2 regions of the Paenibacillus yanchengensis genome follow, and region 1 is predicted to be linked to the other one. Evidence: riboswitches for the same ligand, from Rfam matches in the RefSeq annotation. Region 1 holds a riboswitch; the other holds the start of a gene.

Region 1 (16,166 bases):
CCGCAAGCCGCTTGTCTGGGACTTATATCCCCAAGTTGGAGATGCTGGGCTTATGATTCCACCGTTATGCGGCGATGGAATGTCCATGGCGCTACGCTCGGCGTTAGTGTGCGCTGCGCTTGCAGATCGTTATTTAAGCGGTCAAATTACACTTGATCATTGGCGGCATCACTATGAGCAATTCATTAATCAGCAGTTGAAAGGTCCCAGGCAGTGGGGGAGGTTGCTACAATGGATGATTGATACGCCTGCCCTGCCGCGTATGCTAGTACCGTGCGTCCGTTTTACGCCTGGATTAATGCAGAGGCTGGTTAAAGCCACGCGCTTAAAGGATATGCCAATCGATTTTCGATGAGCTTCACGTCCTTTGGGATTTTCGACGGGCGGTTACATAAGTATTATCTCATGAGCTGCCCTGTAAATTCGAGATTATAAACAAACAAGTGGCGGAGGTACAGTACTAGGTTATTCTAGCTTAGAGGACGGAACAAAAATTTCAGATGAACAGATTAAAGAATGGTAGCTCGAAACTATTCGTGTTGATGTGCACTCAAAGAACGTTCTATACAAAACGTTTCCGTCGTTTCTCGCATCAGTTGATTGTCAAATTCTTAGCCTCGATCGAATACTTTTGATATTGGATGGAGAGTTAGTATCGTAAATTGCTGGAGGGGATGGCAGTTACCCTGTCTCCGATTGCTTCGGTGATAAACAAGAAGTCAAAATTCAGAGAAGAGTATAAGGCTTGACATATTATAAATAACACGATATAATAATAAATTGTTGTTAAGCATATCTCTATACGTTATAGTGTGAGTTACTCATACTGAAATGAAGATTAATATTGAATTATATCATTCGAATATTTGATCAAGCGGCTGTAGAAAATATATCGAATGGTGAATGTGAGTATCCGTAGAACCGGATTATACACTAAAATAATGAATATTGTAGAATTTCAAATTGAATATGAATATACATGTAATATTATGGTGTGATATTATTACGATATAGGCGTAGTTTAATTAATTGATGTTAATAGATTTTACTGTATGGAAGATTTCAGTCAGTAAATCTAATTGGAGATGGAGCTTAACAAATCAAGGCGAGAGAGGATTGCTGGATCTTTTTTGGGTAACTGGTTAGTTCTTACCTGAGAGATGAATGAGCAATTTACCGTGTACAGATTTGTAAGTGGAGCCATTAGAGAGTGGTAACTGTTTCGAGAGGTAGGGCGAAACCGATGGACAATTTGCCTTTAATAATAAGAGGGGATGTCCAATACGTCCCCGCATAAAAAAGTTGGATGGGAAATGTAATGTTTCCTCTCCAACTTTTTTTATACGGCGATTTTTTGGTTCAGTGAGAAGACACGAGTGCCTGTTAAGGGACTTTAGTTGATTGAACAATAGCATGAAGTTTATGAAACTATCGTTGTTCTAATAGATTTATGCTATACTATATAAAGTTATTTTTCATTTACAAATAATAAAAAAAATTGAATATGGATCTTCGGGGTAAGGTGAAATTCCTAACCGGCGGTGAGTGTTACTCTGTTATGTGAGTGGTGCTAAGCCCGCGACTCGTAGCTTTACTAGTGTGAAAGCTGCGACTGATCTGGTGAAATTCCAGAGCCGACGGTAAAGTCCGGATGGGAGAAGATCAAAAGCAAGTCTATTTTGAAAAAAAATTTTTCATGATGGCTTGTTTGATTAGCCCCCGTTTTGTCGAGATATGTCGATGACGGGGGTTTTCCAATGTTGACCCGTATTCAGGCAAGGGGTTTGATAGTGTGGAAAGTGTAGGTAAAGGTATGAAAGTAAGTCCTTTGGAGAAAAAGAAAGAGGGACGGATGAAATCTGGTTTTTGGCTAATCGTGATCGGAGCGGCTTTATGGGGAGCCGATCCGCTATTCAGAATTATCCTGCTCAAAGAAAATATGACTGCGACGCAAATTACGCTGATCGAGCATATTATTCTATTTATCATTATGATGCCGGTCTTATGGAAGCATCGAAGTGAGCTGCAAGGTTTAAAGTTGCGACATATCGGTGCGTTGCTTTTCTTATCATGGGGCGGCTCTGCCATTGCAACGATTATGTTTACGCGTGGATTATCCAGTGGTGATTTGAATACGGTTATTTTATTGCAGAAGTTACAACCACTGTTTGCTATTTTGATGGCCAAATTACTACTTAAAGAAAGATTGCCCAAGCATTTTTCCTGGCTACTTATTATTGCGCTGGCAGGAACATATTTACTCACTTTCGGATTTGCTTTTCCGTTTGGAAATATCAGTAATTTCACTCAAGTTGGTAGCTTGTTTGCGCTGATAGCGGCGGCGTTATGGGGTGGATCTACTGTCATGGGGCGACTGATGGTTGGACAAATGCAGCCTGTAACGGTAACCTCTTTGCGCTTTATTTTGGCATTACCGCTGTTGATCGGCATTACGATTAATCAAGGAGATCCATGGCTAGTGGCGACTGATGCGGGTACACTTACTGCAGTTTCTATCAACTTGCTTGCTCAAGCGCTACTTCCGGGGCTATTAAGTATATTCATCTATTACAAAGGTTTGACAACAACGAAAGCATCCGTAGCTACATTAGCGGAACTCAGTTTTCCGATGGTGAGCGTGTTGATTAACTGGATTGTTTTTAATCAAGTTATTTCGATTGCGCAAGCATTCGGATTTGTCCTCATTTGGGTCGTATTATTTATCATTTCAAGAAATAGCTCTACGTAGATAGTGAAGATGAACATGATTAGAGCAGACAGGTAACTTGTAAACCTGCCGTCCGATCACCGATATCGCCAATAATCGTGAGTGACAAAGGAAATGGGAGATTCGATATTAAGAGCAACGCCACACATGCAGGTATCTTTGCAGCAACAAAAATTTTATTTTTAGGTATGATCAAAATGTAATAGAAGTTACAATTCGAGCTAGGATTTATGTTATATAATAAGAACTAAAAGTTAATTAGTAAAGTAGTTAACTGACTCCGTTATCAGAGTGTCCAAGGCCTCAAGTATAGTCCGCTAAGAAACTAGCCTAATCTACTGATAGACAAGCTATTGCAAACAAAATATGAGGTATAGAGGTGAATGAATTGTATAACCAGATGAAACAAAAGATCGCTAATAAGTTAGCTCTCATTCTCAGTATTGCTATTGTATTGAGCTCATTTAGCCTTCCATTAGCTCCAACAGTATTGGCAGTTGACTTGTTGCCAGCTCCCCAGAATGTAAAGGTTACTGGTGTTACACATAAATCAGTGACGTTAGAATGGGATCCGGTGGACGGTGTCGATGAAAATTCAGGGTATCAGGTTTGGTATGCAAACGGAGGTTGGGCTGCTTGGACTGGAAATACTTCAGCAACAATAACCAATCTGAATCCGAACACGACCTATTCTTTCTATGTTACGGCTATTGCTGCATCAAACGATAGGAGTGCTCTTGTAACAGCAAAAACAGAGGAGTCAGATCCTAATATGTACTCTGAGCCTCCATTGTCTCCTCCGCATAACCTTGTGATTACTGACATTACTGAATCAGAAATTAAACTAAGTTGGACGGGAAGTCCCGGGGCAAAAGGTTATGATATTTATGTGAATAATAGATGGAGTGCTGGGATTTGGAATGGTTCAAATACTTATACTTACTCGGTTCCAAAAACGGTTACTGGTTCCGTCTATTTTGAGGTTGCAGCACAGATCACGCCGTCGGATGTATCGACTAGAAGTAATAGAGTCACGATTGAATGGGGGAAATTATCCAAACCGAAAGATCTAAAGATCGTGAGTTCAACAAGATCATCCGTGGCACTAGGGTGGGCTCCTACACCAGGAGCAACCGAATATGAAATTTATCAAGGCGATACGGTAATCGCTTCAACGTATTCTAATCGGTACGTTGCGACAGAACTTACAGAAGGCGAGTCCTATGATTTCAAGATAGTCGCTAAGAACAAGTTATGGGAATCCCCCGCAAGTGATCTTGTCACAGCTGTACCAGGAAGTAATTATAATATCGTTACTTATTATAACTCGTGGTCTAGAAATCCGAGTGAGAGAAACTATTCGGTAGCGGATGTTGCCAAAGATATTGGAACAGATAAGCTTACACATATCAATTATGCTTTCGCAGATCTGTGCTGGAAGGAGTCGGGATCTAGAGGTAGAGCGTGTGAGAATCCAGATACTCCATTGCAAGACAGATACGTATTTGATGGGGAAATGGTACTCGGTGACCCAACAGAAGATGAAATTAATATTCGTGATCTTCAAGCGCTTAAAACAGCTAATCCAAATCTGAATCTAATGATTTCTGTTGGGGGAAGGAGTTGGTCGAAGAACTTTTCTAATATGGCGAATACGGAAGTAAATAGACGTTTGTTTGCTAACTCAGCGGTTGAATTTCTGCGTGAGTATGGATTCGATGGTCTTGATATTGACTGGGAGTATCCTGTAGTGGGTGGCGATATCGATAATTCGAGAAGACCTGAAGACAAACAGAATTACACATTGTTAATGAAGACTGTACGTGAGGCCCTTGATGCAGCAGGTTCAATAGATGGAAAGTATTATCTGCTAACGATCGCTTCTTATCAAGGTGAATCTTTTGTAGCAAATGCAGACTTGGCTAATTCTTCGGAGTACATCGATTTCATTAATATTATGACTTATGATTATAGCGGTAGCTGGAATACATATGGTTATCATAACACACCGTTATTTTATGATCCGGCTAGTCCTTCGGCTAGTGCGAAGCATAACAACGTCAATAGTTCAGTTGCAGGACATTTGAATGGTGGTGTTCCTAATCATAAATTAGTATTGGGAGTACCCTTCTACGGTAACGGTTGGATAGGTTGTGAGGCGAGGGGAGAATATGTTCCATGTGCAGAGTTTGCTCCATTCGGTACTTGGGAGAATGGGAAATTTGATAGTTATGATTTAGAGAATAATTATCTTACAAACACGGATTATGTTCGCTATTGGAATGAATCAGCCAAAGTACCTTATTTGTATAACGAGGCAGATGGTACTTTTATTTCCTATGACGATACCGAGTCCATGATGTATAAAGCATCCCTAGTGAAGACGCTTGATCTTGCAGGTGTGATGAGCTGGGATATTACTGGAGATCGTAACGGAACATTATCCACACAGCTTGCGAATGATCTTCCTATTCATGGCATTATGAATACGAATGCACTTGCTGCTCCACAGCATGTCGTTTCTATGAGCAAAACAGACACTACGATAAATGTTGGATGGGATACAGTTGCAGGGGCTACTGGTTATGATGTGTTCGCCAATAAGGTATGGCAAGGCTATACCGAAGAAACAACATTTAATGTAACCAAGCTTACCCCTAACAGCGAGAACGTGATTGAAATTATTAGTATTGACAAAGATGGCTCCCGTATTGAGAGAGTATCTGCAATGAGTAAGGCGCTAAAAGTAATGACTAATCTGGCTGGAGATACAGGTACAGAACCAGAACCAGAACCAAGTACGGACTCTGGAACAGAATATATTCCCCTAGTACCAGTGGATAAGATTAAGTTGCAAATAACGAAATCAGGCAACAAAACGATTGCTAAGTTGGATGAAAGGCAGGCGATTGGAGCAATTAGACAATCGACTACCAACCATATACAGCTTATTGTGGAAGAGACAGATACTAATGTAGAGATAGACATATCAGCCCTAATCATCAAGGCCATTGCTGAGAAAGGAACTTCAGCTACCTTGTCTATTGTACTTCATAATATAGAATACATCGTACCAATTGGAGCACTTACTCTACATCTGGGATCGGATGTTTTAGATTTTAGATTCACGATTCAGACACCTGCTCAATCTGTAGGAGATCAAATGAAGGCTAAAGGGATCAAAACGTTGGTTGAACCTACACAATTTAAAATTGAGGTCAAAGGCTCAGATCCTATTTGGAAAGAGCTAACAGAATTCAACGGAATCTATATTAGCCGGATCTTCAAGTTAGGCAAAGCAGATTTTAATCAAAGTAAGGCAACGGGGGTAGTGTTTGATCCAGCGACAGGCGAATATCATCATGTGCCAACGGTATTTACGAATCATCCAGATGGTACTGCAGATGTAACGCTGAAAAGGGCAGGTAATAGCATTTATACGGTTATTGCGTCCGCTGTTACCTTTGATGATGTGACGGCTGCTTGGGCACAATCTGATGTGGAGACCGCAGCTAGCAAACTTATCGTATCTGGCACTGATGGCAAGCTGTTCGGAGCAGAGGACAAAATTACTCGTGGAGAATTTGTAACGATTGTTGTCAAAGCTCTAGGTGTAATGCCTTCACTCTCTAACTCAACTTTCCATGATGTGAATAGCGAAACGAAATTTGCACCAGATATTATTGCTGCGACAGAAATTGGGATAATTAAGGGGAAAACAGCAACTACATTTGATCCGAATGCATTTATTACTAGACAAGACATGGCGGTCGTTATTGCTAATGCAATGCAATATGCAGGCGATTTGAAACGAGCGAGTAATGTAGTGATGAATCCGTACGCTGATCGGGGGAGTGTGGCGGCTTATGCACAGTCTGCTGTAGCTCTGATGATTGATACTGGAATTATAACAGGGATTTCTGAGACCAAGCTTGATCCGAAGTCGAATACAAGCAAAGCTCAAGCCACAGTTGTTGTTATGAGAATGTTGCGTGCATTATCGTTCTCGAACTAACTCCATGGTGAAAAAATGGGTCGTGGTAGTCATACCATGATCGCAGCACGATTCAAAGTCAGTCGAAGAAATACGATTTATAAAGGATTGCACGAACTAGAGAGCGGTATTGATACGACATAAAAAAGCAAACCCTCGTTTCTCTATTTTGTAATTAGAGGGTCGAGGGTTAAGTCTTTTTACAATCATTTTTGTATGTAGAATGTTTTATTTCTTACGCTTTACTTCGATTCTATAGCCGTCAGGGTCGGTAACAAAGAAGTAAGAAGGTGTTCCACCTGCAAGTCCTCTCAATTCACCTGTTTCATAAGCAGAAGCTTTACAAATTTTATGCATTTCTTCTAAATCATTTACTGTTACACCTAAATGACTGAAACCATTACCTATAACATATGGCTCTGCATCATAATTATAAGTAAGTTCTATTTGCACGGAAGTACCTGGCGAATTTAGATAGATTAAATCAAATTTATCCTCAGGGAATTCTCTGCGACTGGCTACCTCAAAATCAAAAAGATTTGTATAAAAATCTAAAGTAGCATCGATGTCTCTAACACGTAAACAAATTTCAACGAGTACTTGATTCATATTGTTATCCTCCATAATTTTTATTGATTTTTTCTTACCTTAGCTTAATCTTATCATAGATACGATAGAAGTACACTTGATGCGATTGAATAAAGTTAATTGTTCTAGAAGTCATTACGGGCGTTACGCAATGCGATAAAGTCCTCCAATGTTTCCACTTGCAGAAAGAGGTTAATTTCCTTCTCCCTGCCGATCGTTGTTGGGAGTGTTGGCTGTCCTTTAGCACATAATTCCCGGACTTCTTCCAATGATTTGGAGATTATTTCGTTATCCGGATGTATATCGGAAGCAAAACGTAAATTAACTTCGGTATACTCGTGACCGGGATAAACATGTACATCATCATCCAAGCGCTTAAATTTCTGCAAAGTTTCATATTGAGCTTCGTAATCGTTGGTAAACACCCGGCCGCATCCTGCTGAAAACAAGGCATCCCCGCAAAAGAGATGAGCTCCCATTAAATAACTGATATGACCATGCGTATGACCTCCCGATTCGTAGACTTGGAAAGTTTGACCTAACAAGTGAAAGGTGTCCCCTTCCTCTACAACACTATCCACCAAGCCTTTCGTTTCTTTCGGTCCATAAACAAGACTTTCCGGATGACTCGCTACAATCTCCCGTACCCCGCCGGTATGATCTTCATGCATATGAGTTAAAACAATGGCCGCCAAACGAAGTTGCTTTTTTTCAAGGTAATCAAGGACAACACTCGCTTCTCCTGGATCAACGACAACTGCCTCAGTTCCTTTTTGCATACACCAGATGTAATTATCAGAAAAGGCTTTGATTGGATGAATAATCACCTTATGATTCCTCTCCTTTCGCCGATAAATTTTAGTTTACCCTACTATCATAACACAGAGATTATTACTATCCATGGAACTAGGAATTTGGCTTTAATTGAAAAATAGTCGAGCTAGTGGAGCGTCGCTCCAGAACGATGGATAGAATTGATATTTCTTTCTAATTGAAAATTATCTCTTTATATTGTAACCTTATATACACTAATAGGTTTTGATTTTTGAAGTGAATGGGAGGCCGTTAAAACCGTTTACAGCAATTAGCAGTAAAATAGGACAAGCACTCACAAATGAGTGCTTTTTATTTGGTGCAGAGAAGATGAGAGGGTTCATATTTTTATATATTTATATTTTTATAGGTGGTGGTTGGATGAAGGTTTTTATGGATTTGAAATGGTTCTTTAAACAGGAGAAAAGACCATATATGGTAGGAATCCTATTATTAATTTTGGTAGCGATGCTAGAATTGGTTCCGCCAAAAATCATTGGGATTGTTGTAGATAGTATCAAAGAAGGGACTTTAACAGGAAGCTTGCTTCTGAAATGGATGATGATTTTAACGGTCGCAGGCATTTTGATGTATGTCGCTCGCTATTTTTGGCGGGTCATGATTTTCGGTTCCGCTTATAAGCTTGCTAGACAACTGCGGGATATGCTGTATGCTCATTTTACGAAAATGTCGCAAACCTTCTATCAAAAGAAAAGAGTAGGGGACTTAATGGCACATGCGACGAATGACATACAGGCGATTCAGCAGACCGCAGGAGCTGGCGTATTAACCTTGGTCGATTCATTAACCATTGGGGTTGCGGTCGTTGTGGTAATGGCGGCGACAATAAGTTGGGAATTAACGCTGATTTGCTTAATTCCTATGCCATTCATGGCGATTATGACAAACTGGTATGGGCGTTTGCTTCATCAACGGTTTTCCAAGGCGCAAGAAGCCTTTTCAGCTTTGAACGACAAAACGCAGGAGAGCATTACTGGAATTAAAGTCATTAAAACATTTGGTCAAGAAAAGGAAGATGTCGAAGATTTTTATGACAAATCAGCCGATGTCGTGAAAAAGAACTTGGCTGTTGCGCGGGTGGATGCCTTATATGACCCAACCATCGCTATCATTGTAGGGGTCTCCTTTTTCTTATCGATTGCTTTTGGTGCAAAGTTTGTCATAGACGGAAGGATTACCATTGGAGAGCTCGTCTCGTTTAATGCCTATTTAGGCTTGCTCGTCTGGCCAATGCTAGCATTTGGCTGGCTGTTTAATATTTTGGAAAGAGGAAGAGCTTCTTATGACCGGATAAGAGCAATCTTAGATGAACCAGTGGATGTAAAAGATAGACCAGATGCGCTAGATCAAGTTCCAACTGGAGATCTTGCCTTTCAGATTGACGGTTTTACTTACCCAGGAGAACAGCAGCCTGTCTTAAAACAAATTCACTTTAAGTTAAGAAGGGGAGAAACCCTTGGCATAGTCGGCAAAACAGGAGCTGGAAAAACGACCTTACTCAAACTGCTCATTCGGGAGAGTGAAGGTTTTAGCGGAGACATTTTAATTGGAGAAAGACCGATAGACCAGTATAAACTGGAAAGACTTCGTGAAGCCATTGGTTATGTGCCACAGGAGCACTTTCTATTCTCTGCGACGGTTGCAGAAAATATTTCATTCGCCATGCCAGATGCTGCAATCGAGGACGTTCATCATGCCGCGAAACTAGCGAAGGTAGATCAGGATATACTTCAATTTACGGATGGATATGAGACGATTGTCGGCGAGAGAGGTGTCTCCCTTTCCGGTGGACAAAAGCAGAGGATATCCATTGCCAGATCACTGTTAATGCAACCGGAAGTTTTAATTCTCGATGATTCTTTATCTGCTGTTGATGCGAAAACGGAAGAAGGAATACTAGCATCACTCAGAGAGACTCGAGCTGGAAAAACAACGATTATTACAGCACACCGTTTAAGTGCGATCCAGCATGCGGATATGATTCTCGTTCTTGATGAAGGAGAGATTGCCCAAATGGGTACACACGATGAGCTAATGGAACGGGATGGCTGGTATAAGGAAATGTATCTCCATCAGCAGTTAGAAGCAATTGTAGAGAAAGGGGGATCTCATGGGTAAACCAACTGAATTTACGAAACAGGAGCAGCGTACCATCCTTGTTCGACTGCTTTCCTATACGATCCCTCATTATAAAAACATTATCTTTGCCTTTATTTTACTGACACTAGCTACATTAGGGGAAATTGTCGGACCGTTAATGATTGGGCACTTTATTGATAACTATTTAGCACCGAGAAATCTTCCTTTTCAGCCATTGCTTATATTAGGAGGAGGCTATCTTGCTATTCAAGTAGCAAAGGCGTTTATTACGTATTTTCAACAATACAAATTTCAGGAAATTGCTTTAAAAATTATTCAAAAAATCCGAGTAGATGTCTTTACAAAAGTACAAGGGCTCGGGTTAAAATATTTTGATAAGACGCCAGCTGGAAGTACTGTTTCTAGAGTTACGAATGATACAGAGGCAATTAAGGAACTTTTTGTAACGGTTCTCGCCAGTTTTATTCAAAGTGGCATGTTAGTTATCGGTATTTTTATCGCGATGTTTTTTTTAAATGTTAAATTGGCAGTATTTTGTTTAATTATTATTCCGCTTGTCTTTTTGATCATAAGGGTGTATCGGAAATACAGTTCGCGTTATTATACGGAAATGCGTGAACAATTAGGTCTGTTGAATGCAAAGATTAATGAATCACTGCAGGGAATGGCTATGATCCAAATGTTTAGACAGCAACAAAGACTAGAAAGAGAGTTTTCTGCAATCAACGAAAAGCATTTTCTTGCCGGACGCAGAAATATTAAACTAGATAGCTTGCTTTTAAGACCTGCAATCGAGCTCTTGTATATTGGCGCTTTATTTATGGCACTCAGCTATTTTGGGATTACCTCATTGCATAGTCCTGTCGAAATCGGTGTGGTCTATGCTTTTACAACTTATTTGAATCGTATTTTTAGGCCAGTGAATGAAGTGATGAATCAGCTATCGTCATACCAACAAGCCATTATTGCTGCTGGCAGGGTATTTGGGCTGCTTGATGAATCAGAAATGGCACCGGAACAAAAGAATGAGAATGAAGCAGAAATCAAGGATGGGGAAATTCAGTTTCGTAACGTCAGCTTCTCCTATGATGGGAAAAAGGATGTGCTCAAAGATATATCCTTTACGGCAAAACCGGGTGAGACAGTTGCGTTAGTCGGTCATACGGGAAGCGGGAAAAGTTCCATCATTAATTTGCTGATGAGGTTTTATGAATTTGAGCGAGGGAAAATCTGTATTGATGGTATGTCCATTAAGGACTACTCACGTGAGGAGTTGCGGGAAAAAATGGGACTCGTTCTGCAAGACCCTTTCCTATTTTATGGGACGGTAAAGGAAAACATTCGTTTGCATAACGATGCCATAACAGATGAACAAGTAAAAGAGGCAGCGGAGTTTGTTCGTTCCCATCACTTTATTGAAAAGCTAAAAGATGGTTACGATCATCGAGTCGTTGAGCGTGGCTCTACTTTCTCTAGCGGACAGCGGCAGCTTATTGCATTCGCGAGAACCATTGCGACGGATCCAAAGATTCTTGTGCTTGATGAGGCGACAGCTAATATTGATACGGAAACAGAAGAAGAAATTCAAGCTGCTTTAGCAAAAATGCGTAAGGGGAGAACGACGATTGCGATCGCGCATCGATTATCAACGATTCAAGATGCTGACTTAATTCTCGTCCTCCACCAAGGAAGCATTGTCGAAAGAGGATCACACCAGGAACTATTGACGCAAAAAGGACTCTATTATCAAATGTTCCAGTTGCAAAATGGTCTCGTTGTTTCTGAACAGTTGTCATAAATTATTCACGTGAATAGAATTACTTGCTATATTTTTATGTGTTTTTTTGAAATGGTAAAACTAAACCTTATAGAGAATCATTATGATGACCAAATAACAATTATTTGGTCATTTACTATATAAGAAGTAGAATAAAGAGAAGAACAAATAGTAGGAGGAATGTTAAGATGTTGAAATATGAATTACCGGAAGTGTGGCAGTGGGAAGAAGAGAATTCAAACAGAGGCGGCAATCGTCCGACAGCAGGTGTTCGTTTTGAACAGACATTACCGGTTGGAGAGGCTCCGTTGCAACTATATTCACTGGGAACTCCGAATGGTGTTAAAGTGACAATTATGTTGGAAGAGTTAAAAGAGTTGGGTGTAGATGACGCAGACTATGATTTGTATAAAATCAATATTGGGGAAGGCGAGCAATTCGGCTCAGATTTCGTCAAGATTAATCCTAATTCTAAAATCCCAGCAATGGTCGATCAAAGTCAAAACACACCTGTGCAAATATTTGAATCAGGGTCCATTCTTCTTTACCTAGCAGAGAAATTTAATAAGCTTATACCGACAGATATTCATGGCCGTACTGAAACTCTTAATTGGTTATTTTGGCAAGTTGGCTCAGGGCCTTTTATTGGAGGAGGGTTTGGTCACTTTTTCGCATATGCACCAGAGCCAATCAAATATCCGATCGACCGCTATACGATGGAAGCGAAACGTCAACTGGATTTACTCGATAATACTCTGGCTGAGCGTCCTTATGTAACCGGGGATACCTATACCATTGCAGATATTGCCATCTGGCCTTGGTATGGACAATTAGCCTTAGGAAAGTCATATAAAGGGTCTTATGAATTTTTGAATTTGGACGAATATCCAAATCTCTTGGAATGGTCTCGCCGTATTGCAAAGCGACCAGGTGTTCAAAAAGGACTGGACGCAAAGTATCAACCGATCAAATAATTTAAGAAAAAGTATTGATAGAAATTGATACAAATTGATAGGATCTTTTGAAAGTTAGTAACTGAAAAGATAGCAGCTTAAAAGTTAGCCTTTAGAAGATATGCCGTGGTGAATTGAACTGAACTGACTGTAGGTTATGTATATGTTTAAGAGGCACACTAGGGCATGTTATCTGCCATCCCCACCCAAGCCATGTGGAGTTGGTGTCGCAGATCATTTCGAAGGAAGAAGCAGGGACCGATAAAGGTTCTCCTGCTTCTTTTTCATTTGTTCGGCGCGGATAAACGGTAACTCTAGATCTATAGAAAATTTTATTTAGTGGATTTTATCGTAGATTGTTACAAATGAAATTTCAATTTCTATACCTCAATAGAGTCGTCAATAGTGTCATTTTTTGCAGGAATGCAACCTCATCTTGCGAATTGGGATAATATTCACTATTACCAAGTTCATTGCTTTCCTTTCACCTAAATTCAGTGTGTTTTCTTCACTTGAAGATAAGATTGTTTCCTTTAAGAGAAATCTTAGCCGGCATCGTTATGGCATACTAGATTTGGATGATACGGGACAACTCCGTGATATTATTACTCCAGTCAGCTCTGATTATGCAACACTAGCACATAATAAAAAAGTACAGGGATTGTCTAAAATCAAATATCGAAATGTTTGCGTGATGCAATATATGAACTGGCAGAAAGTTAAGTGAGCCAAGCTGTTCCATAAGTATATAGATGGGAGCGTATTATGAACGAAATACAATTTCTAATGTATGAAGCTGATGAAAGAGTAGAAGTTCTTGTTCAAGATGAAACGATTTGGGCTACCCAAAAAACAATCGCTGAACTATTCGATGTTGGAGTTCCAGCAATTAACAAGCACTTAAAGAACATTTTTCAGTCAGGAGAATTAGATGAAAAAGTGGTTGTTTCCATTTTGGAAAGTACCACTCCACACGGTGCTGTGGAAGGAAAGACACAGACGAAAACAGTTAAATATTATAATTTAGATGCAATTATATCTATTGGCTACCGTGTGATTTCACAAAAGGCAATCAAGTTCCGTATATGGGCAACCGATATCTTAAAAGATTACATTCTCACCTTGTTTCAAAGTTGATGTTCAACGTATGAAACAAGGTGAGAATGTTTTTGGTAAGGACTACTTCCGTGAATTGATTTAAACTGTTCGTTCCATTCGGGCAAGTGAACGACGCATATGGAAATAAATCTCAGATATATTTGCGGAAATTTCATACGACTATAATAGAAATGCTGAGATTACTAAAAGTTCTATTCAACAGTTCAAAATAAGTTTCATTATGCGATTACAGGTAAAACAGCTGCTGAAATTGTGTATAACGGTATTAATAAAGACAAAGAACATATGGGACTTACATTTTGGAAAAATTCACTTAAAGGTCGCATCTGAAGATCAGAATGAGTAGTCAGGCTAAAAGACAACACAAAATGAACAAGATTATTATACAAACAGAAAGAACTTATTTGCGGCACTTAACAACCGAAGATGCAGAAAACTTCTACAGGCTAAATCTCGATTAGGAAGTTTTGAAATATACAGGTGATAAATCATTTGCAAGTATAATTGAAGCCAAAGAATTTTTAAAAGCTTATGACCAATATGAAAAATATAATGTTGGACGACTTGCTGTAATTAACAAAACAGAAAATAGATTTATTGGATGGTGTGGACTGAAATACTCCCAAAATGTGAATGAGTATGACATTGGTTTTCGATTTTTCAGAAAATATTGGAACAAAGGTTACGCAACAGAAACCTCAAAAGCGTGCATTGATTTTGGATTTAGGAAACTTGGATTGAATAAAATTATAGGAAGGGCAATGAAAGAAAACATTGCGTCCATCAAAGTTCTAGAAAAAATCGGGTTGATTTATATGAAAGATTTCGACTTTGATAGACATAGTGGAGTGATTTATGAAATAACAAAAAACAAATATGAACAAACAATCGCCAATCGCTAGCAATAAGGCGGGACCAAACAACACATGGATAGGAACTGGAATTCTTCATAGTATATCCAAGCTGATTACTAGCTTGGATTACCTTACTTATATTTGTTTAATAGTGTTTCTGGAATATGACAATAATCATCAGGACATCTGGCTAATCTATCTTGATGTTCTTCTGCACTTTTTACATAGTTTTTAAGTGGTAATACTTCAACGGCGATAAGGTCGTAATCATTTCTCTTACGCAGAAATTCGTTCGCTTCTTCTAAGTGAACAGGATTTTCACTATAAACTCCTGTTCTATATTTCTCACCAATATCCTGTCCTTGCTTATTTAGACTGTAAGGATCTATGATTTCAAATAAATATTCCATTAATTCCGTAATTGTGACAACTGCTGGATTAAATTCGGTCTTCACACATTCGGCATAGCCATCATAATCACCACTAAGTGTCTGACTAGTTCCATTAGCTCTTCCCGCCTCTGTATGTACAACTCCTGGCAATGTTTTTAAAAAAGCTTGTACTCCCCATAAGCATCCACCTGCTAAATAGATTACTTCCATATTGACTCTCCTTTATGTTAAAAATATCAAAAATTTTATTATAAGTTGCATCCATTTCATCATATCAATTATAACGCATGAGGTAAAATATCGTTCCTAGACAACTATTATTATTTTTTGATTGAATTGATTAATATTTGATATTCTCTTCAATAGATATGTTTATGAAAAAGGTTCCGCTATACTTAAAGTTAATTTATGGTGCAAGGTATGGTAAGCAAGCAGAAACATATACATAACGGATTCATTATGGCTGGGCATTTTTCTATCGGATAAAGTGTTGACGACAGAGGAAGGGATTTATGATAGAGCTGAATTTTTTGATCGAGATGTATTGGAACAAATCAGGTGATTTGCATGACTTGGAGCAAGCGAGATTAATGAATATGATACAAACAGAACTGAAAAAGTCACAATTAATTTGGATTGAAAAGAAAACGTTTTTATTATCGAGTTTACGTACTGTTTCGTCGAACTGGACACTCGCACATTAGATGCTTTTAATTATCATGCAACAAAAATGGGAGCGGCTAAGCGGGAAGCTGTATGGATGTTATTAGCTATAGATATTATGAAAATAGAATCGTTGGATAATTAAAGTGATTCTATTAGACTTG
Region 2 (16,166 bases), on a different contig from region 1:
AATAGTGTAACAATTCATATTCTTTTGGCGTTAAACTTACTTCCTGACCACCAGCAGTTACTCGATGCGCATCGTGCTCGATAATTAAATGCGGGAATACAATATTGTTACTCGTATTAAGATCTTTTGTTAAAAATGCTGTTGTCGAAGATCTACGAAGAACAGCCTTTACACGGTAAATAACTTCACGCGGGCTAAATGGTTTAACGACATAATCGTCCGCACCAACTTCAAACCCTTGTACGCGATTCATTTCCTCACCTTTTGCTGTCAACATAATTACTGGTGTAGCCTTCACTTGGCGCAATCTTGCACATACTTCAATTCCATCGATACCTGGTAACATGACATCGAGCAATATTAAAGCATAATCAGCATTAGTTGCCATCCGAAGCGCACTTTCACCATCTTCTGCTTCATCAATTACGTAGCCCTCTTTCTCCAAATACATCTTGAGAAGACGTCTAATCCGTTCTTCGTCATCTACAACCAAAATGCGGTTCAAAAAATCTGACATATTCATTGCTCCTCTCAACGTGCAATGTTGCTGTATGCTTTACTAGTTGCACTTGGATTATTGCTTTTTTACACTCCAATCCCTATTATACACCAGCATAGGAATGTAGTCCTGCTATAATCAAGTTTACGCCTACAAGCGTAAATAATACAACTACAAATCCGATAACAGCCAGCCATGCTGACTTGTATCCTTGCCAGCCACGAGACAAGCGGAAATGTAAATATGCACTATAGAATAACCAAGTAACAAGCGCCCATACCTCTTTCGGGTCCCAACCCCAAAATCTGCCCCAAGCAATTTCCGCCCAGATCATCGCAAAGATTAAAGCACCTAACGTAAATATAGGGAAACCAATAGCGATAGCACGGTAACTTATTTCATCCAGATCGTCTGGATCAATTTCAGAAAGAGCAGGATGAATCATTTTTGATATGGATCTACGTGCAATTAAGCGGAATAAGCCGTATAGCAAACTCCCTGTAATAATCGACCAAATAACAGTGTTTAACTTTCTTGCAGCATTGACACCATTCATCCAATCAGGAGCTTCAAGCAACGCATCTTTCATTCCTAAAAACGGCTGTACTTCTACAGTTTGTCCATTAAACGGTTTAACAATAGGCGGCATTGTATAAGTTACAGTTGAGACTTTTGATTCTACATTACCACGAGCATCCACAATTGCTTTTTCTTCAGAAAATGTTGCTTCATAACCCATTCCTTTGAAGGCAAATACAGCAACGATAAATCCAACAACAATAACGATAGCATACAAAGAAAACTCTAACCAAAAATGAGCACGACGAGCTTTTTTACTCTTATCTGTAAAATTTGCCACTCGTAATAAATACATTAAACCGGCAGCAAACCCGATTGCGAAAAATGCTTCGCCTAAAGCAGCCATCGTGACGTGAATTTTTAGCCAGATGCTATTCAAAGCTGGAATTAATGGTTGTATTTCTTGTGGAAAAACCGATGCGTAAGCAACAACAATGATCGCTAGCGGTAATGTAAACATACCGATAACTGTTTTTTTGTATAAAAAGTAAAATACAGTATGAGCAATCATAATAGCCATTGCAAGTGTACTAATAAACTCATACATATTACTTACTGGTATAACGCCACTTCCTGCCCAGCGCAATGAAAAGAAAGCAATATGAGCGACGAGACCAAGTGAGGAAGTAGTAAAAGCTATTTTTCCCCAACGTTTTTCATGTAACAGCGGATCACGATTACTCCATTTTTTTCCCATGACTGCAATACAATAAAAAATAAAAGCAAAACAATATAGAAAAAATGCAACAATAAATATATCGGCACTAAGGTCTATTAAATTCACCCTTGATTCCCTCCGTTATCGAGTAGCTTTGGATCTACTTCAATTCCTGTTTTTTTCAAAGCTCCTGCCACATCTGCTCGCATACCATACCAATTTTTATTCGTATGAGCACCTAATGATAACTTTCCGTCATCAATACGCAACCAGATTCTTCTATGCTGCCAATATGAACCCATAGTCAGACCAAGCATGGAGAAAAATGCTCCCACCCATAAGTATGGAATCGCCTTATCAACACGAACGTTCAATGTTGTTTTCGCCTCTGAAAATTGGACTTTACTCATATCTTCTACTCGAAGTTCTAACTTTTCTGAAATTGGTCCATTTAAAACGTCTTGTGCGAATCTAGCCTTGTCCTTCTGCATTGGGAAATAAATATACGGTTCTCCAGCTTCTGCTAAGCCAGGTCCCTTCATATTAAATACAAAAGCAGGTGCATTAGGTTCCGGAGATAATGTCGTTGGCTCTCCTTTGCTATTCAAACCAAAATCCATGTAGTTCGCTACAATCTCTAATGTGTAAGGACCGATTTGATGCACTAATTCTGCTTCTTTCATTGGCAAATGAAATGATCCATACGATTCACCCGTTTCTTTGTTGAACAATGACGGTTCGACTGCATTCAAACGAGGGTTAAGATCAAAATCAAATTGGTACAACTTTAATCCTTTATATACCAATGGATCGTTAACAATAATCGGATGACGCTTCAATTCTTTTAACACTGGCTCTTCCACAGGATCATTACAATTACTCTCACATGAATATAGCACAGCATCTGTTTGAAATAACTTTGGTCTTGTCGTTCCTTTTAACCGATCAGGCAATTCATCATCTTCATAAAAATCAACCGTAAACTTTTCACTTTTTAAATAGTACGGTGTATCTGTTATATGTACGGTATCTCCATCAGCAACGGTCACGTAACTGTCCATATGCCAACCAGGAATAAATCTAGCCAATATAACGAGCAAAAATAATATCAATCCAATATGATTAATATATGGTCCCCAACGACTAAACCGGTTTTTCTCAGCAAGCATTGCTGTCCCGTCTTTTTCTTTATGGATCTTATATCCTTTTTTCTTTAACGCTTCACCAAAGGTATCTGTCCATTCTTTAGCTGGTTGTTCGATTTGCGCTTGATATACTGTTTTTTGGCGAGTAATAAACTGCAAATGTTTGCGAATTTGCTGCTTACTCAATGCTCTATATAGTGGCAAAACTCGGTCCAAACTACAAACGACGAGCGAAGTACCGATCATCACTAATAAGGTGATAAACCACCAGCTTTCAAATGTGTTGGACAACCCAAGCATATGATATATTTTTCCGGGAAGACCATAGGTTTCTTCATAATACACTTTGGCATTAAAGTTATTAATAAACGATCCTTCTTGCGGATAGATCGTTCCTAACATAGATGCTACAAGCGTAATTAGTATTAAGTAAATAGCAATTTTAACCGATGAAAAAAAGTTCCATATCCGGTCGATAAAATCAGCATTTCGCCTTTGTGAGCGACGCGCTACTCCGTCGTAGCGCATCTCCAGCGGCTCATTCGATGGCTCTGTTTCCTGCAAAGGCTTTCCACAAGATTCACAAAGAACAGTTGCCACCGCATTTTGATGACCGCACTCACATTTAGTATTTTGAAATTTGAGCAAATTGACTACCTCCTACTGTTGCAACAAACGAACTACCCGCTCCTCTATATCCTTTTCTGTCATTGGACCAGAAACAATTTCCATCACATTACCATCGGGTTTTACAAAATAAGTAGTTGGATATTGCCTTACCCCGTACATTTTTTCTGTTTTGCTATCAACATCACGCAAAATGTTATAGGACAAATCCAAGCTTTCGACAAACTTTGTAATGGTAAGCGTGTTTTCACCACGCAAATTAATAGCTGCAATCTCTAACCCTTGATCTTTCCACTTTTGATATTGGCGTTCGAATTCTGGCATCTCTGTAACACATGGTTCGCAAAACGTTCCCCAAAAATTAATGATTAACGGCTTTCCTTTATAATCAGCTAATTGTTTTGACCCGCCCTCAAGTTGCGATAAATTAAAATCTGGAGGTGGTCCTCCTTCCTTCACTCGAACTTTCTTACCATCAGCAAGTGTTGCTCCTATCGAAATACCACCGATAAGTAATGCAGCTACCAATATAACAACTTGTATCAATTTGCGGTTTTTTTTCAAATTCTTTCACCACCAATTCATATATAAGCTTACAATCCAGTATAATTATAACGAAAAGTAGACGGCAAAAACCGCCGCCGCCTACTACTAATTATGAACTTTATGTGTCTTGTTTGCAAACATTAGCAAACTTTCTATTTCAAATTGGTGAAGATGACGAAATTTTCCCCGTCGCAATTGTTGCAGCGTAACATCTCCATACTGGACTCGTTTCAATAACGTTACTTCATGTCCGATTGCCGCAAACATTCTTCTTACTTGACGGTTACGCCCTTCGTAGATCGTAATAGAAATAGTAGCTACTTTCTTCTCTGTATCTACATCATGATATTCTACTCTTGCTGGCGCTGTCATGCCATCTTCTAATTCAACACCATTTGCTAGTTTTTCAAGTAATGTGCCGTGTGGCACTCCCTTGACTGTTGCATGATACGTCTTCGGAACTTGATAGCTAGGATGTGTCAGCATATTTGCAAACTCACCATCATTTGTAAGTAAAAGTAACCCTTCTGTATCATAGTCTAGCCTACCGATAGGATATACTCTTTCTTTGATCCCTGGTAAAAAGTCAAGAATTGTTTTTCTACCTTGCGGATCTTCCAAACTAGTGATAACACCCTTCACTTTATTCATAATAAGGTAAATTTTTTTCTCACTATTAATTTTTTGACCATTCACCGTTATAATATCAACTGCCGGATCAGCCTTTACTCCGAGCTCTTTTACGATTTCGCCATTAACTTGGACTAGTCCGTCTCGAATTAACTGTTCACTTTTCCGTCTAGATGCTATTCCGGCCTGCGCAATAATTTTTTGCAGACGCTCCATGATTTTCACCTCAAGTACAATAATAACTTTCCGCTGTGAAAATCACAAGTAAATCAACCAAATATAAGTAAGCAAATAAATATTGCAGCAAAAAAACCAACAATATCAGAAAATAATCCAACTTTTAATGCATATTTTGTTTTGCGAATACCAATTGCTCCAAAATATACCGTTAGAACGTAAAGTGTTGTATCTGTACTACCTTGAATAGTCGAAGCAATTCTACCTATCATCGAATCCGGTCCATAGCTTTGAATTAAGTCAGCAGTATAAGCTAAAGAACCCGCTCCCGTAAGCGGTCGCAATATACCAAGTGGTAACACTTCACTCGGTATGCCCACCCAATCAAACAACGGTCGCACAGCCGAAAGAAGCATTTCCATTGCTCCTGAGGCACGAAACATACTAATGGCAACCATCATCCCAACCAATTGCGGAATTATATTAATCGCTGTACCAAAACCATCTTTTGCACCTTCAACAAATGTTTCGAATACAGGAACTTTTTTTCTGGTGGCGGCGTAAAGGGGAATAAATACTACAATAGCAGGAATTAACCACGTAGAGAATTGTGTAAACAACTCATACATGTTCGCCACCTCCGCTTATATTAGCGTTCTTCATCGGCGATTTATACTTTGGTGGACGTTGTTTGTTTTTCTTTCTATAATAGCGATCAGCTAATATAGCTGCCGTTGTAGCGATACATGTCGCAACTAATGTTGTTCCTATAATCTCTGCTGGATTAGCTGACTCATAATTCATTCTAATCGCTATTAATGTTGTCGGTACAATGGTAATACTTGACGTGTTAAGCGCTAATAGCGTACACATCGCTGGTGTTGCTGTCGTCTTATCATCGTTAAGCTTTTGCAATTCCTGCATTGCTTTAATCCCCATAGGCGTTGCCGCATTACCAAGTCCAAATACGTTGGCACTTAAATTACTCATAATATATCCAAGTGCTGGATGTCCCTTTGGTACATCTGGAAACAAGCGCGAAATGATCGGGCTCATTAAAACTGCTAACTTTTTTAATAAGCCCGCATCTTCCGCTATACGCATCATGCCAAGCCAAAATACCATAATACTAATGAGACCAAAACTAATGGTTACACCCGATTTCGCTCCATCAAACATCGCTTGTGTAACAACTTCCATTTCCCCATTTATTGCTGCTACTACTACACTACTTACAATAAAAAATAACCAAATCCAATTAACCATTTTGTTCTCCTCCCCATAGAGACACTAATAGCCAAATACACCTTTATAATCATAAAGCGGTACAGAACCGATTAATTCATCCTCTAAAAAATATTGCATATATCCTCTTAAGCCAAAACGAAACGGCTGTACATCATCAAATGGTACAACTTTACTTTGTACTTGCTCTAATTCACCAGCTTTTAACGGATAATAAAAATTATTGCCCGCTTGATATGGATAACCTCGAATTGGTTTATTTTTTTGCACCAATTTTTCTAGGTTATAATTTTTAAATCCATAATCTAATAATTTCTGATGATCATTCCAATCATCCCCTGCCGCAATGGTTACCACGACAAGTTGTTGTTCATTACGAGTAGCAGATGAGACCAAACAGCGCTGCGCTTTTTTCGTATAGCCTGTTTTTACACCATCGGCACCATCATACATAGACAACAGTTTGTTTTTATTGGTCCATCGATAATTCCAGTCTTTAATCGTATTCGGAACTGTTTTTACTTTAGTGGCAACAATTTCAGCAAAATGTTTATTTTTCAAAGCGTAAGCAGTAAGTATCGCTAAATCATTAGCAGACGAGTAATGCCCGTCTTCATCCAATCCATGTGGATTTTTAAATGAGCTATTTTTCATTCCTAACATCACTGCTTTTTCATTCATCAAATGTACAAATCCTTCTTCTGAACCGCCCACATGCTCCGCGATTGCGACAGCAGCATCGTTACCAGAACGAAGCATAAGCCCATATAACAAATGATGTAATGTAATTTTTTCATCTAATTCAATATAAATCGATGAGCCTTCCTTACCAACAGCAGTGGCATTAACGGTGACTTGATCATCCAACCGACCATGTTCTATCGCAACAATTGCTGTCATTATTTTCGTAAGACTAGCTATCAATAATGGTGAATCTCCATTATCGCTATGCAATATCCGGCCTGAAGTTACATCGATAAGCGCTGAAGCTTTTGCGCTGGTAGCCACTTCTTGTTTGTCAGCTTTTTCTGCTTGATATTGCTTAGTAGCGGCTTGTACATCATTCAGAGAAACAATTTGCAGTGTAAACAACGAAACAATAATGATACAAACGACGATTCGTAATAGTCGATTACTAGTTATAATACCGTTCAATGATTGGCCGCTCCTTTCTTCTTAATCATAGGTTAGAACTATCTATAAGCAGTATATGCTTGTACAGCTGCCAGTATACGCATCAGCTTTGATGCTACTGTTTAATTAAAAAAAGCTGTATCCTGATTTGCAATATGCAACAGGACACAGCTTCTAAAACGTAAATGATAAAAGCGTAAACGCCCGTTAACATTTTGTTTTAATCAAGCATTGATGATGTCACCGATTGTTCATTTTCTGTTGGCTGCTTCATCCACGTTTGAAACTTGTCAACCATTTGGGGTGCATAATCAATAACTTTTTCCAATAGATGTGTTTGGTTATCAAGCGGAACAATTTTCACACCTTGATTGTTTACAACTAAAAAGGCAATTGGAGTAATCGACACCCCTCCACCGCTACCTCCGCCAAATGGAAGGTGAGCTGATATTGCGGATTGATCTTGCGAATCCTCAAATTCGTAACTTAGATCACTGCCTCCTGCTACAAATCCGAAACCAACTTTGCTGATAGGCATAATAATTGCACCATCTGGCGTTTGAACAGGGTCACCAACAATTGTATTAACATCGACCATCTGTTTAATGTTTTCCATCGCTGTTTGCATCAAGCCTTGGATAGGATGTTCTGCCATGCACGTATCGCTCCTTTCTCCTTGTTCATATGGGCTAACAATGCAAGCCCAGCTATAATAGCTTTACCTAAGCTAATTTGAGCTATGCAAGACCAGCGTGTAGCAAATATAGGATGGGAATATATAGGCTTGACTACAGTACTCGGTTTATCTACAAAATTAATATGCTGCAGCAAATAAGCAATGATGAATGACTGAATGGTAGACACAGACCCACATGTCATCGCGGTCCACATCGCATCTCCAGTACCAACAGTCGTATGCCAACGAAACTGGGTAAATTTCATATGCTTAAAGAGCTTCTGCAGTTGCTCCGTCATACTTTTCATTAATTTGAACAAATTTCTCAAACCATCCACCATATTCATTGCATCTGTATCCGCACTATTTTCTCCATTTTGACTACGATCGATCACTTTTTTGTACTTAATTAAACCGTAGCAAGCAACAACTCGAATCATCGTTCGATTTCTTTTTGATTGCCATATGTAGCTACATTCAATTTTTACTGAAGAAATTAAAACTGCAATAATAAATAACAAAAAAAAGAGACTAACGATCACCCATATCCAACCAACTGTTGTGAATCCGCGCATAAAAATGCTTCCTTTCTTCACAGTAATGTTGTATATAGTATGACCTGATAGTCTCGGATCATTCTTTAAATTGTTCTATATTAAGCTGACTATTGTCTAGCCTGTCGAATAACATCTGTGTTTCCGCTTCTAGTTCCTGCTCTATATCCCCTCGTGGCATTGGTAAATCTTTTAGCGTAGCAAGCCCAAAATAATCTAAAAACAACTTCGTTGTTCCGTATAATATCGGGCGACCAATCGCCTCAGCTCGACCAACTTCTTCGATCAAATCTTTGGACACTAGTGAATAAATCGGGCGATCACTTTTTACTCCACGAATTTCTTCAATATCAATCCTTGTAATAGGCTGACGATAAGCAATAATTGCCAATGTTTCAAGTGCTGCTTGAGATAAATGTGATCTCGTTGGTGTATAAGCCATTTTTTCAAAAAACACAGCGTGATCTTTATTGGTTGTCATTCGAAATCCGCCAGCTAGCGAGCTAATTTGAATACCTCGTCCTTCCCGTTCCAAATCACGTTGTAAATCTTCGACCAAATCAATAGCAAACTCCTGTTCTACATCTAAAATATCAGCTAATTGTCGTTTATTAAGCCCCTCTTCTCCCGCCATAAACAACAATCCTTCAATAATTGACTTCAAGTTCTGATAATTCATCTTCTTGCGTTTCTCCTTTCCACTCTATAACAATATCTTCAAATAACTGATGTTGAAAACATCGAATCCGTTTCATTTTCATCAATTCTAAAATAGCTAAAAACGTAACCACTATTTCTTGCCGGATCATATTTGAAGATAGTAATCGAGAAAATCGAATTGTTTCATGTTGACGCAATATATGAATAATATCTTGAATTCGATCTTTTACTGATATTTCATCACGGTGAACAGTCGCAACCATATCTCTACGAGTGGCTCGACGCATCGCTTTTTGGAATGCTTGAATTAAGTCGGATAAATAAACACCATGTAATGGATTAAGCGGCACTACCCGTTCGTAAGGTGTCAAATCTTCCGGCTCCTTATCATAAATCAGACTTCGTTCGGATTCTTTATCACGCAACTGCTCAGCTAATTGTTTAAACTTACGATATTCGATCAGCTTCTGGATTAGTTCATCACGTGGATCAAGATCACCTTCTGCCCACTCTGCAAAAGCATCTTGATCGATAACAGGTGGCTTAGGTAACAACTGATTACTTTTCATCGCAAGTAGAGTAGCAGCCATAACCAAAAACTCACTCGTTAACTCCAGCTCCAACTGCTGCATAGCTTGCAAGTAATCCATATATTGATCTGTTATATCGCTAATAGAAATATCCTGGATATCAATTTCTGCCTGATCAATCAAATGTAGCAACAAATCAAGAGGGCCTTCAAATGAATCCAGCTTGTACTGCATTGACACTATTATTTTCCTCCAGCGAGCAGTTGCTTAGGTGTAAATTATTATCCTTTTGCAATCTGCTTCGTTAAATTAGCCATCTCAATGGCGCCTACAGCCGCCTCATAGCCTTTGTTGCCAGCTTTCGTACCAGCACGTTCAATCGCTTGTTCAATCGTATCTACAGTTAGCACGCCGAATATTGTCGGTACGCCTGTTTTTAGACCAACCGCAGCTACTCCTTTAGCAGCTTCATTACATACATAGTCAAAATGTGGCGTTGATCCTCGAATAACAGCTCCAAGTGTAATTACAGCATCATACTTACCGCTTTCCGCCATTTTTTGAGCAATTAATGGAATCTCAAATGCTCCTGGAACCCATGCTACTTCTACGTCGCTTCCAGTAGATCCGTGACGAGAAAAAGCATCCAATGCTCCCGCCAACAACTTACTGGATATAAATTCATTGAAACGTCCAACTACTACTCCAATTTTCAATCCATCAGAAACTAGATTTCCCTCATAATAACGTATCATTTTCTCATCTTCTCCTCAATAGTAATTTTAAATTTTTTATAGCATATGACCTAATTTAGTTTTTTTCGTAGCTAAATATCGGCTATTATTTTCGTTTTCTTCCATCTTAAGCGGAACACGTTCAACAACTTCAATTCCATATCCTTCAAGTCCTTTAATTTTTCGTGGATTATTCGTAAGCAGCTTCATTTGACGAACACCAATATCTTTTAATATTTGTGCGCCAATACCATATTCCCGTAAATCAGCTGCAAATCCAAGCTCTAAGTTTGCTTCTACCGTATCGTAACCTTGCTCTTGTAAAGCATAAGCTTTCAGCTTATTAATTAAGCCAATTCCTCGACCTTCTTGTCGCATATATAACAGCACACCATTACCTGAATCTTCAATTTGTTGTAGTGCTGCGGCTAACTGCGGTCCACAATCACAACGCTGGGAGTGAAACACATCACCAGTTAAACATTCCGAATGTACACGAACGAGCGCCGGAACATCAGCTGTAATATTTCCCTTCACTAACGCTACATGCTCTTTACCATCCACTTGATTGGTATAAGCAATCGCCCGGAATTGACCAAAATCTGTAGGCATCTCCACATCAACAATACGTTCTACTAATTTTTCTTTCGCATTGCGATATGCAATCAAATCTTTAATGCTAATCAATTTCAATTGATGCTTTAATTTAAACTGGTACAAATCAGGCAATCGTGACATCGTACCATCCTCATTAATAATTTCACAAATCGACGCACTTGGATACGCTCCACACAAATTTGCTAAATCTACTGCCGCTTCCGTATGACCTGCTCGTTGCAACACCCCACCGGCTTTCGCAATCAAAGGAAATATATGCCCCGGTCTGCGGAAATCTTCTGCCCGCGTTTTCGGATCTATTAATGCTTTAATCGATTCGGATCGTTCAAAAGCAGATATTCCGGTAGACGTACTTACATGATCGATAGACACAGTAAAAGCTGTACCATGGTAATCGGTATTGTGTGCGACCATTGGCTGCAAATCTAATTCCTCGGCACGTTCAGGTGTAATCGGTACACAGACCAACCCTTTTGCTTCACTGATCATAAAATTAATAACTTCTGGGGTAGATTTTTCAGCTAGCGCAATTAAATCCCCTTCATTTTCACGATCTTCATCATCCACAACGATAACTACTTTTCCAAGTAATAAATCATTAATGGCATCTTCAATCGTATCAAAAACAATTTTCTCTTCTGCTTGTGTCATCCTGTTTCCCTCCCATATAATCTATATAAACTACATAAAACCGTGTTCACTTAAATAACTAGCGGTTAACTTTGATTTCTGTTGGTTATTTTTTGATTCCTCCACTGAAAATGACAATAAATGCTCTACGTATTTTCCAATAATGTCGCATTCCAAATTAACATCATCACCAATATCACGTGTTAACAATACCGTTTCACTCATTGTGTGAGGAATAATCGAAACAGTAAATTGCTGTTTCGTAGTACTAACAACGGTTAAACTAATTCCATCAATAGTAATCGATCCTTTTGGTACTATATATTTAAGCACTCGCTCATCTGCTGGACGTATGGTAAAAACGATCGCATTACCTTCCGAAATTTTTGCTGCGATCTGTCCAACACCATCCACATGTCCTTGTACGATATGCCCACCAAATCTCCCTTGGGCACTCATTGCTCGCTCTAAATTAAGTTCATCACCAGGCTTCAATTGGTGTAATGTTGTACTACGGAACGTTTCCGGCATTACGTCAGCAGTAAATGAATTGCCCGTATAATTCGTAACCGTTAAACAAACACCGTTAACAGCAATACTATCGCCAATTTGCACATCGGATAAAACTTTCTTTGCTGCTATTGTCAAATATAATGATTGTCCTGCTGATTTAACAAAACGTAAGTGGCCTACTTCTTCCACTAATCCAGTAAACATGTTCAGCCACCTTCCTCTTTGTAAATAGGGTAACCGCTAATTTTAATATCTTCTCCAACCATTTCAGCATGAACTTGCTCCAGCGACACTGCATCTGCCATCAAGTTCACACCAGTGAAGTTAAAGTTGGAAGGAGCGTTAGGGTCTCCTACAATTTTTGCTCCAACATACAAGATTATTTTATTCACAATTTTTGCTTTTAACATCGCACCGTTCAACGTTCCACCGCCTTCCAGCAGGATTGAACTAATGTTATGTTCTCCCAATAAACGCATAGCCAGTGAAAGATCTACTTGCAATCCATCACCACAATCTATTACCTCTACTCCCAACAGTTCTAACTGCTGTCGTTTGTCAGCATTAGCCTGTGTAGTAGTTAAAATAATAACGGGCGCCAGCTTATCATGTAGTAATTTGGCATCGAGCGGCAATTGTAAAGTGGAATCTGCAATAATCCGTATAGGATGTAGCGCTGGCACATCTAGTCTTGTCGTTAAAGACGGATCATCTGTAATAATCGTATTAACCCCAACCATAATTGCACTATGTTGATGGCGCATAGCGTGTACTTCTTCTCGTGCTTTGCTACTCGTAATCCATCGACTATCGCCAGTTGCTGTAGCTATTTTTCCATCTAGAGTACTAGCTGTTTTCAGTGTAACAAACGGTAATCTCGACGTAATAAAATAATTAAATTTCTCATTTAACGACCTTGCTTCTAGCTCTAACACTCCTACCGAAACCTCAATACCATGAGCTTCTAGTTTTGCTACCCCTTGCCCAGCTACTAGCGGATTAGGATCAAGAGTGGCAATTACTACTTTTTTCACACCGGCTTGGATCAATGCATCACAGCAAGGAGGAGTAGATCCGTAGTGACTACACGGTTCCAGCGTTACATACGCTGTCGCACCGTTAGTTTTACCTTCAGCCATCCGAAGAGCATTAACCTCCGCATGAGCTTCCCCCCGCATCAAATGAGCACCCAACCCTACTACTACCCCGCTATTCACGATGACACAACCTACGACAGGGTTAATACCCGTCTGACCAAGTGCAGTTGCCGCAAGCTGAAGTGCGGTTTGCATATAGAAAGCTTCATTCATCTTTACAACCATAAAAAAACCCCTTTGGCAGCTATCCAAAAGGGGTATGAGCGATTATGGGAAGTGTCAAACGAAAATACAAATACAAACGTTACATAGCTAGGGATGCTCGAATAAACAAGTAGATGATCATCTACTTATTAGCATATGCAAATATGCCGATTCAAACAAACCGCCAATAAACCTGTTTGCAGTCGTATCGTGCGATAGAAAAATAGCGACTACTAACGATTGTGAAAAAATGCACAATATTATTAGTAGTATTTCTCGTATCATTCGTTGACCCCTTCTCTTTCTCCCATCCAGACTATACTGTCGGTCTCGGAGTTACACCGAGTCAGCTGCATCATGTACTCTGAAAGAGTAATTACCACTATGCAGGTCACGGACTTACAAGCAAATGTAGCTGCTATAAGCTAAATCTAAACTATCGAATAGATTAGTCTTATACTTACAACAACTATCATTTGCTGATCACCGCCGGTTGGGACTTACACCCGACCCCGAAAGAAAAGCTGATCTTCATTTATTGAATTCAAGCTTAGCATTAAACCTCGTAAACTTCAACCTTGTTCATTTGATCGCCATTTTTCAATGCATCTACAAATTCCATACCTTTTGCTACTAAGCCAAACACAGTATGTCCGCCATCTAGATGCGGTTGCGGTTGATAGCAAATATAAAACTGGCTTCCACCTGTATTACGTCCAGCATGAGCCATTGCTAGCGAACCACGAACGTGTTTGTTTGGGTTGATTTCACAATCTATCGTATATCCAGGACCACCTGTTCCTGAACCATTTGGACATCCACCTTGTGCTACAAAACCTGGAATAACGCGGTGAAACGTAAGACCGTTGTAAAAACCATCACTTGCTAGTTTTTCGAAGTTCCCTACCGTATTAGGTGCATCTTGATCATAAAGATCAATAATAATTTCCTCACCTGTTGCTAATGTAATTTTCGCTTGTTTTGCCATGTTATAAACTCCCTTTCTAATAACTTCTGTATATTAACTTACCAATCTTCTCCTCACTTCGCAAGTGTAGTTTTCTGAAAGCGAGCTGGAACGAGATCATTTACTACAATTTGCTCCAATGATTCTCTAGCAACAACCAAATCTGCTTCACCATCTTTCACAAAAACAACAGCTGGACGACGGATACGATTGTAATTACTTGCCATGGCATAATTATAAGCTCCTGTACTAAATACAGCAAGTAAATCGCCTTGTTTTACTTCAGGAAGTGACAAATCCCAAATAAGCATGTCACCACTTTCACAACATTTCCCAGCAATAGAAACAACTTCTTCTACTGCATCATTTGCTCGATTAGCTAGTATCGCTTCATATTTCGCTTGATAAAGTGCTGGTCTGGGATTATCTGTCATCCCGCCATCGACTGCCACATATTTTCTAATTCCCGGAATCGTTTTTGTTGAACCAACGGTGTACAACGTTGTACCAGCATCACCAACCATACTTCTACCAGGCTCAATCCATACTTCAGGCATCGGATAATCAGCTTCTGAAAATTTTTCTTTCACAGCTCCTGCAATTGCAGTAACATATTTCTCTATAGCTAGTGGCGAATCTTCTGCCGTATAACGAATCCCAAACCCACCTCCCATATTAATAACAGGAAATGTAATTTGATGTTGTTCGCGCATGTTTACAGCAAAGGTAGCGACTTTTTCTACTGCTAGTTTAAAACCTTCTACTTCAAATATTTGTGATCCAATATGAGAATGCACTCCCAACAACTGTAAGTTGTCATATTGTAGTGCTGTAGCAACAGCTGTAGCAGCTGTACCGTTCCCCAAGTCAAAGCCAAATTTAGAATCTTCCTGACCGGTAGAAATATACTCATGTGTGTGTACTTCCACTCCAGGAGAAATACGAAGCAATATATTAGCTACCTTGCCTTGTAGCTGAGCCCGTTCATGTAATAGATCCAGCTCCAAAAAATTATCGACTACAAAACAGCCAATATTCGCTTGAAGAGCCATATCTAACTCACTTACTGTTTTGTTATTACCATGAAAGTGAATTCGTTCTACTGGAAAACCAGCTTGCAATGCGGTGTACAGCTCACCGTCAGATACGACATCCAACGATAAGTTTTCTTGCTCCGCTAATACACACATCGCCACAACACTAAAGGCTTTACTCGCATAAGCGACTTGGAATTTCAAATCAGTCTCGCTAAATGCGCGAACAAATTGTTGTGCCCGCTGTCTTACCAATTGCTCATCCACTATATATAATGGTGTGCCAAAACGCTCGGCTAATTGTACCGTGTCTACACCACCAATTTGCAAATGTCCCTGATCGTTAATTGTGCTCGTACCATGCAAATACATGCCTAGTCCCTCAACTTTCTAGTTTTATAAACCTAGTATATCGCAATCACTCGATCAGTGAAACGGTAAATTGCTCAGATGGCACAAAAAACTATTCTGAACACGTTTCTTGCAATTATTTATTAATTATCACTAGGCATTTTATTTTGTTGTTGCGGTCTTAAAATATTCGGTCGCTTCCGATTAAATAAGACTGGTTTACGCAATATAATACTGATCATACCTTGTAGATCAAATGGAATAAACGGCCACATATACGGTCTATTCAATGATCTTTCACAAACTAATGCTAAAAATATCGCAACAGCAGTAACGACTAACCCCGGTGCACCGAAAA

The links. Region 1 has a riboswitch for FMN ahead of ACFSTH_RS02040 (DMT family transporter). Riboswitches for the same ligand answer to the same signal wherever they lie in the genome.
Region 2: it holds a riboswitch for FMN, as region 1 does, so the genes downstream of both, ribD (bifunctional diaminohydroxyphosphoribosylaminopyrimidine deaminase/5-amino-6-(5-phosphoribosylamino)uracil reductase RibD) here and ACFSTH_RS02040 (DMT family transporter) in region 1, are expected to answer to the same signal.

The regions. Positions count from the first base shown of each region.
Region 1 is NZ_JBHUMH010000008.1:4,989-21,154, forward strand. Features, by position in the region: gene ACFSTH_RS02035 (NAD(P)/FAD-dependent oxidoreductase) at 1-355, shown strand, start outside; FMN riboswitch at 1,505-1,667, shown strand; gene ACFSTH_RS02040 (DMT family transporter) at 1,793-2,749, shown strand; gene ACFSTH_RS02045 (glycosyl hydrolase family 18 protein) at 3,108-6,743, shown strand; gene gloA (lactoylglutathione lyase) at 6,951-7,331, opposite strand; gene gloB (hydroxyacylglutathione hydrolase) at 7,436-8,137, opposite strand; gene ACFSTH_RS02060 (ABC transporter transmembrane domain-containing protein) at 8,505-10,262, shown strand; gene ACFSTH_RS02065 (ABC transporter ATP-binding protein) at 10,255-12,042, shown strand; gene yghU (glutathione-dependent disulfide-bond oxidoreductase) at 12,210-12,995, shown strand; gene rhuM (RhuM family protein) at 13,740-14,111, shown strand; partial or broken gene rhuM (RhuM family protein) at 14,292-14,423, shown strand; gene ACFSTH_RS02085 (GNAT family N-acetyltransferase) at 14,561-14,995, shown strand; gene ACFSTH_RS02090 (peptide-methionine (S)-S-oxide reductase) at 15,079-15,549, opposite strand; gene ACFSTH_RS02095 (hypothetical protein) at 15,852-16,043, shown strand.
Region 2 is NZ_JBHUMH010000012.1:159,326-175,491, forward strand. Features, by position in the region: gene ACFSTH_RS04500 (response regulator transcription factor) at 1-517, opposite strand, end outside; gene ccsA (cytochrome c biogenesis protein CcsA) at 603-1,862, opposite strand; gene resB (cytochrome c biogenesis protein ResB) at 1,859-3,529, opposite strand; gene ACFSTH_RS04515 (redoxin domain-containing protein) at 3,542-4,072, opposite strand; gene ACFSTH_RS04520 (pseudouridine synthase) at 4,160-4,900, opposite strand; gene ACFSTH_RS04525 (spore maturation protein) at 4,954-5,490, opposite strand; gene ACFSTH_RS04530 (nucleoside recognition domain-containing protein) at 5,483-6,127, opposite strand; gene ACFSTH_RS04535 (D-alanyl-D-alanine carboxypeptidase family protein) at 6,152-7,261, opposite strand; gene ytfJ (GerW family sporulation protein) at 7,461-7,895, opposite strand; gene ACFSTH_RS04545 (DUF2953 domain-containing protein) at 7,868-8,491, opposite strand; gene scpB (SMC-Scp complex subunit ScpB) at 8,550-9,149, opposite strand; gene ACFSTH_RS04555 (segregation and condensation protein A) at 9,118-9,900, opposite strand; gene ribH (6,7-dimethyl-8-ribityllumazine synthase) at 9,942-10,415, opposite strand; gene ACFSTH_RS04565 (bifunctional 3,4-dihydroxy-2-butanone-4-phosphate synthase/GTP cyclohydrolase II) at 10,452-11,663, opposite strand; gene ribE (riboflavin synthase) at 11,694-12,359, opposite strand; gene ribD (bifunctional diaminohydroxyphosphoribosylaminopyrimidine deaminase/5-amino-6-(5-phosphoribosylamino)uracil reductase RibD) at 12,362-13,477, opposite strand; FMN riboswitch at 13,752-13,980, opposite strand; gene ACFSTH_RS04580 (peptidylprolyl isomerase) at 14,013-14,444, opposite strand; gene lysA (diaminopimelate decarboxylase) at 14,498-15,829, opposite strand; gene ACFSTH_RS04590 (spore germination protein) at 15,952-16,166, opposite strand, start outside.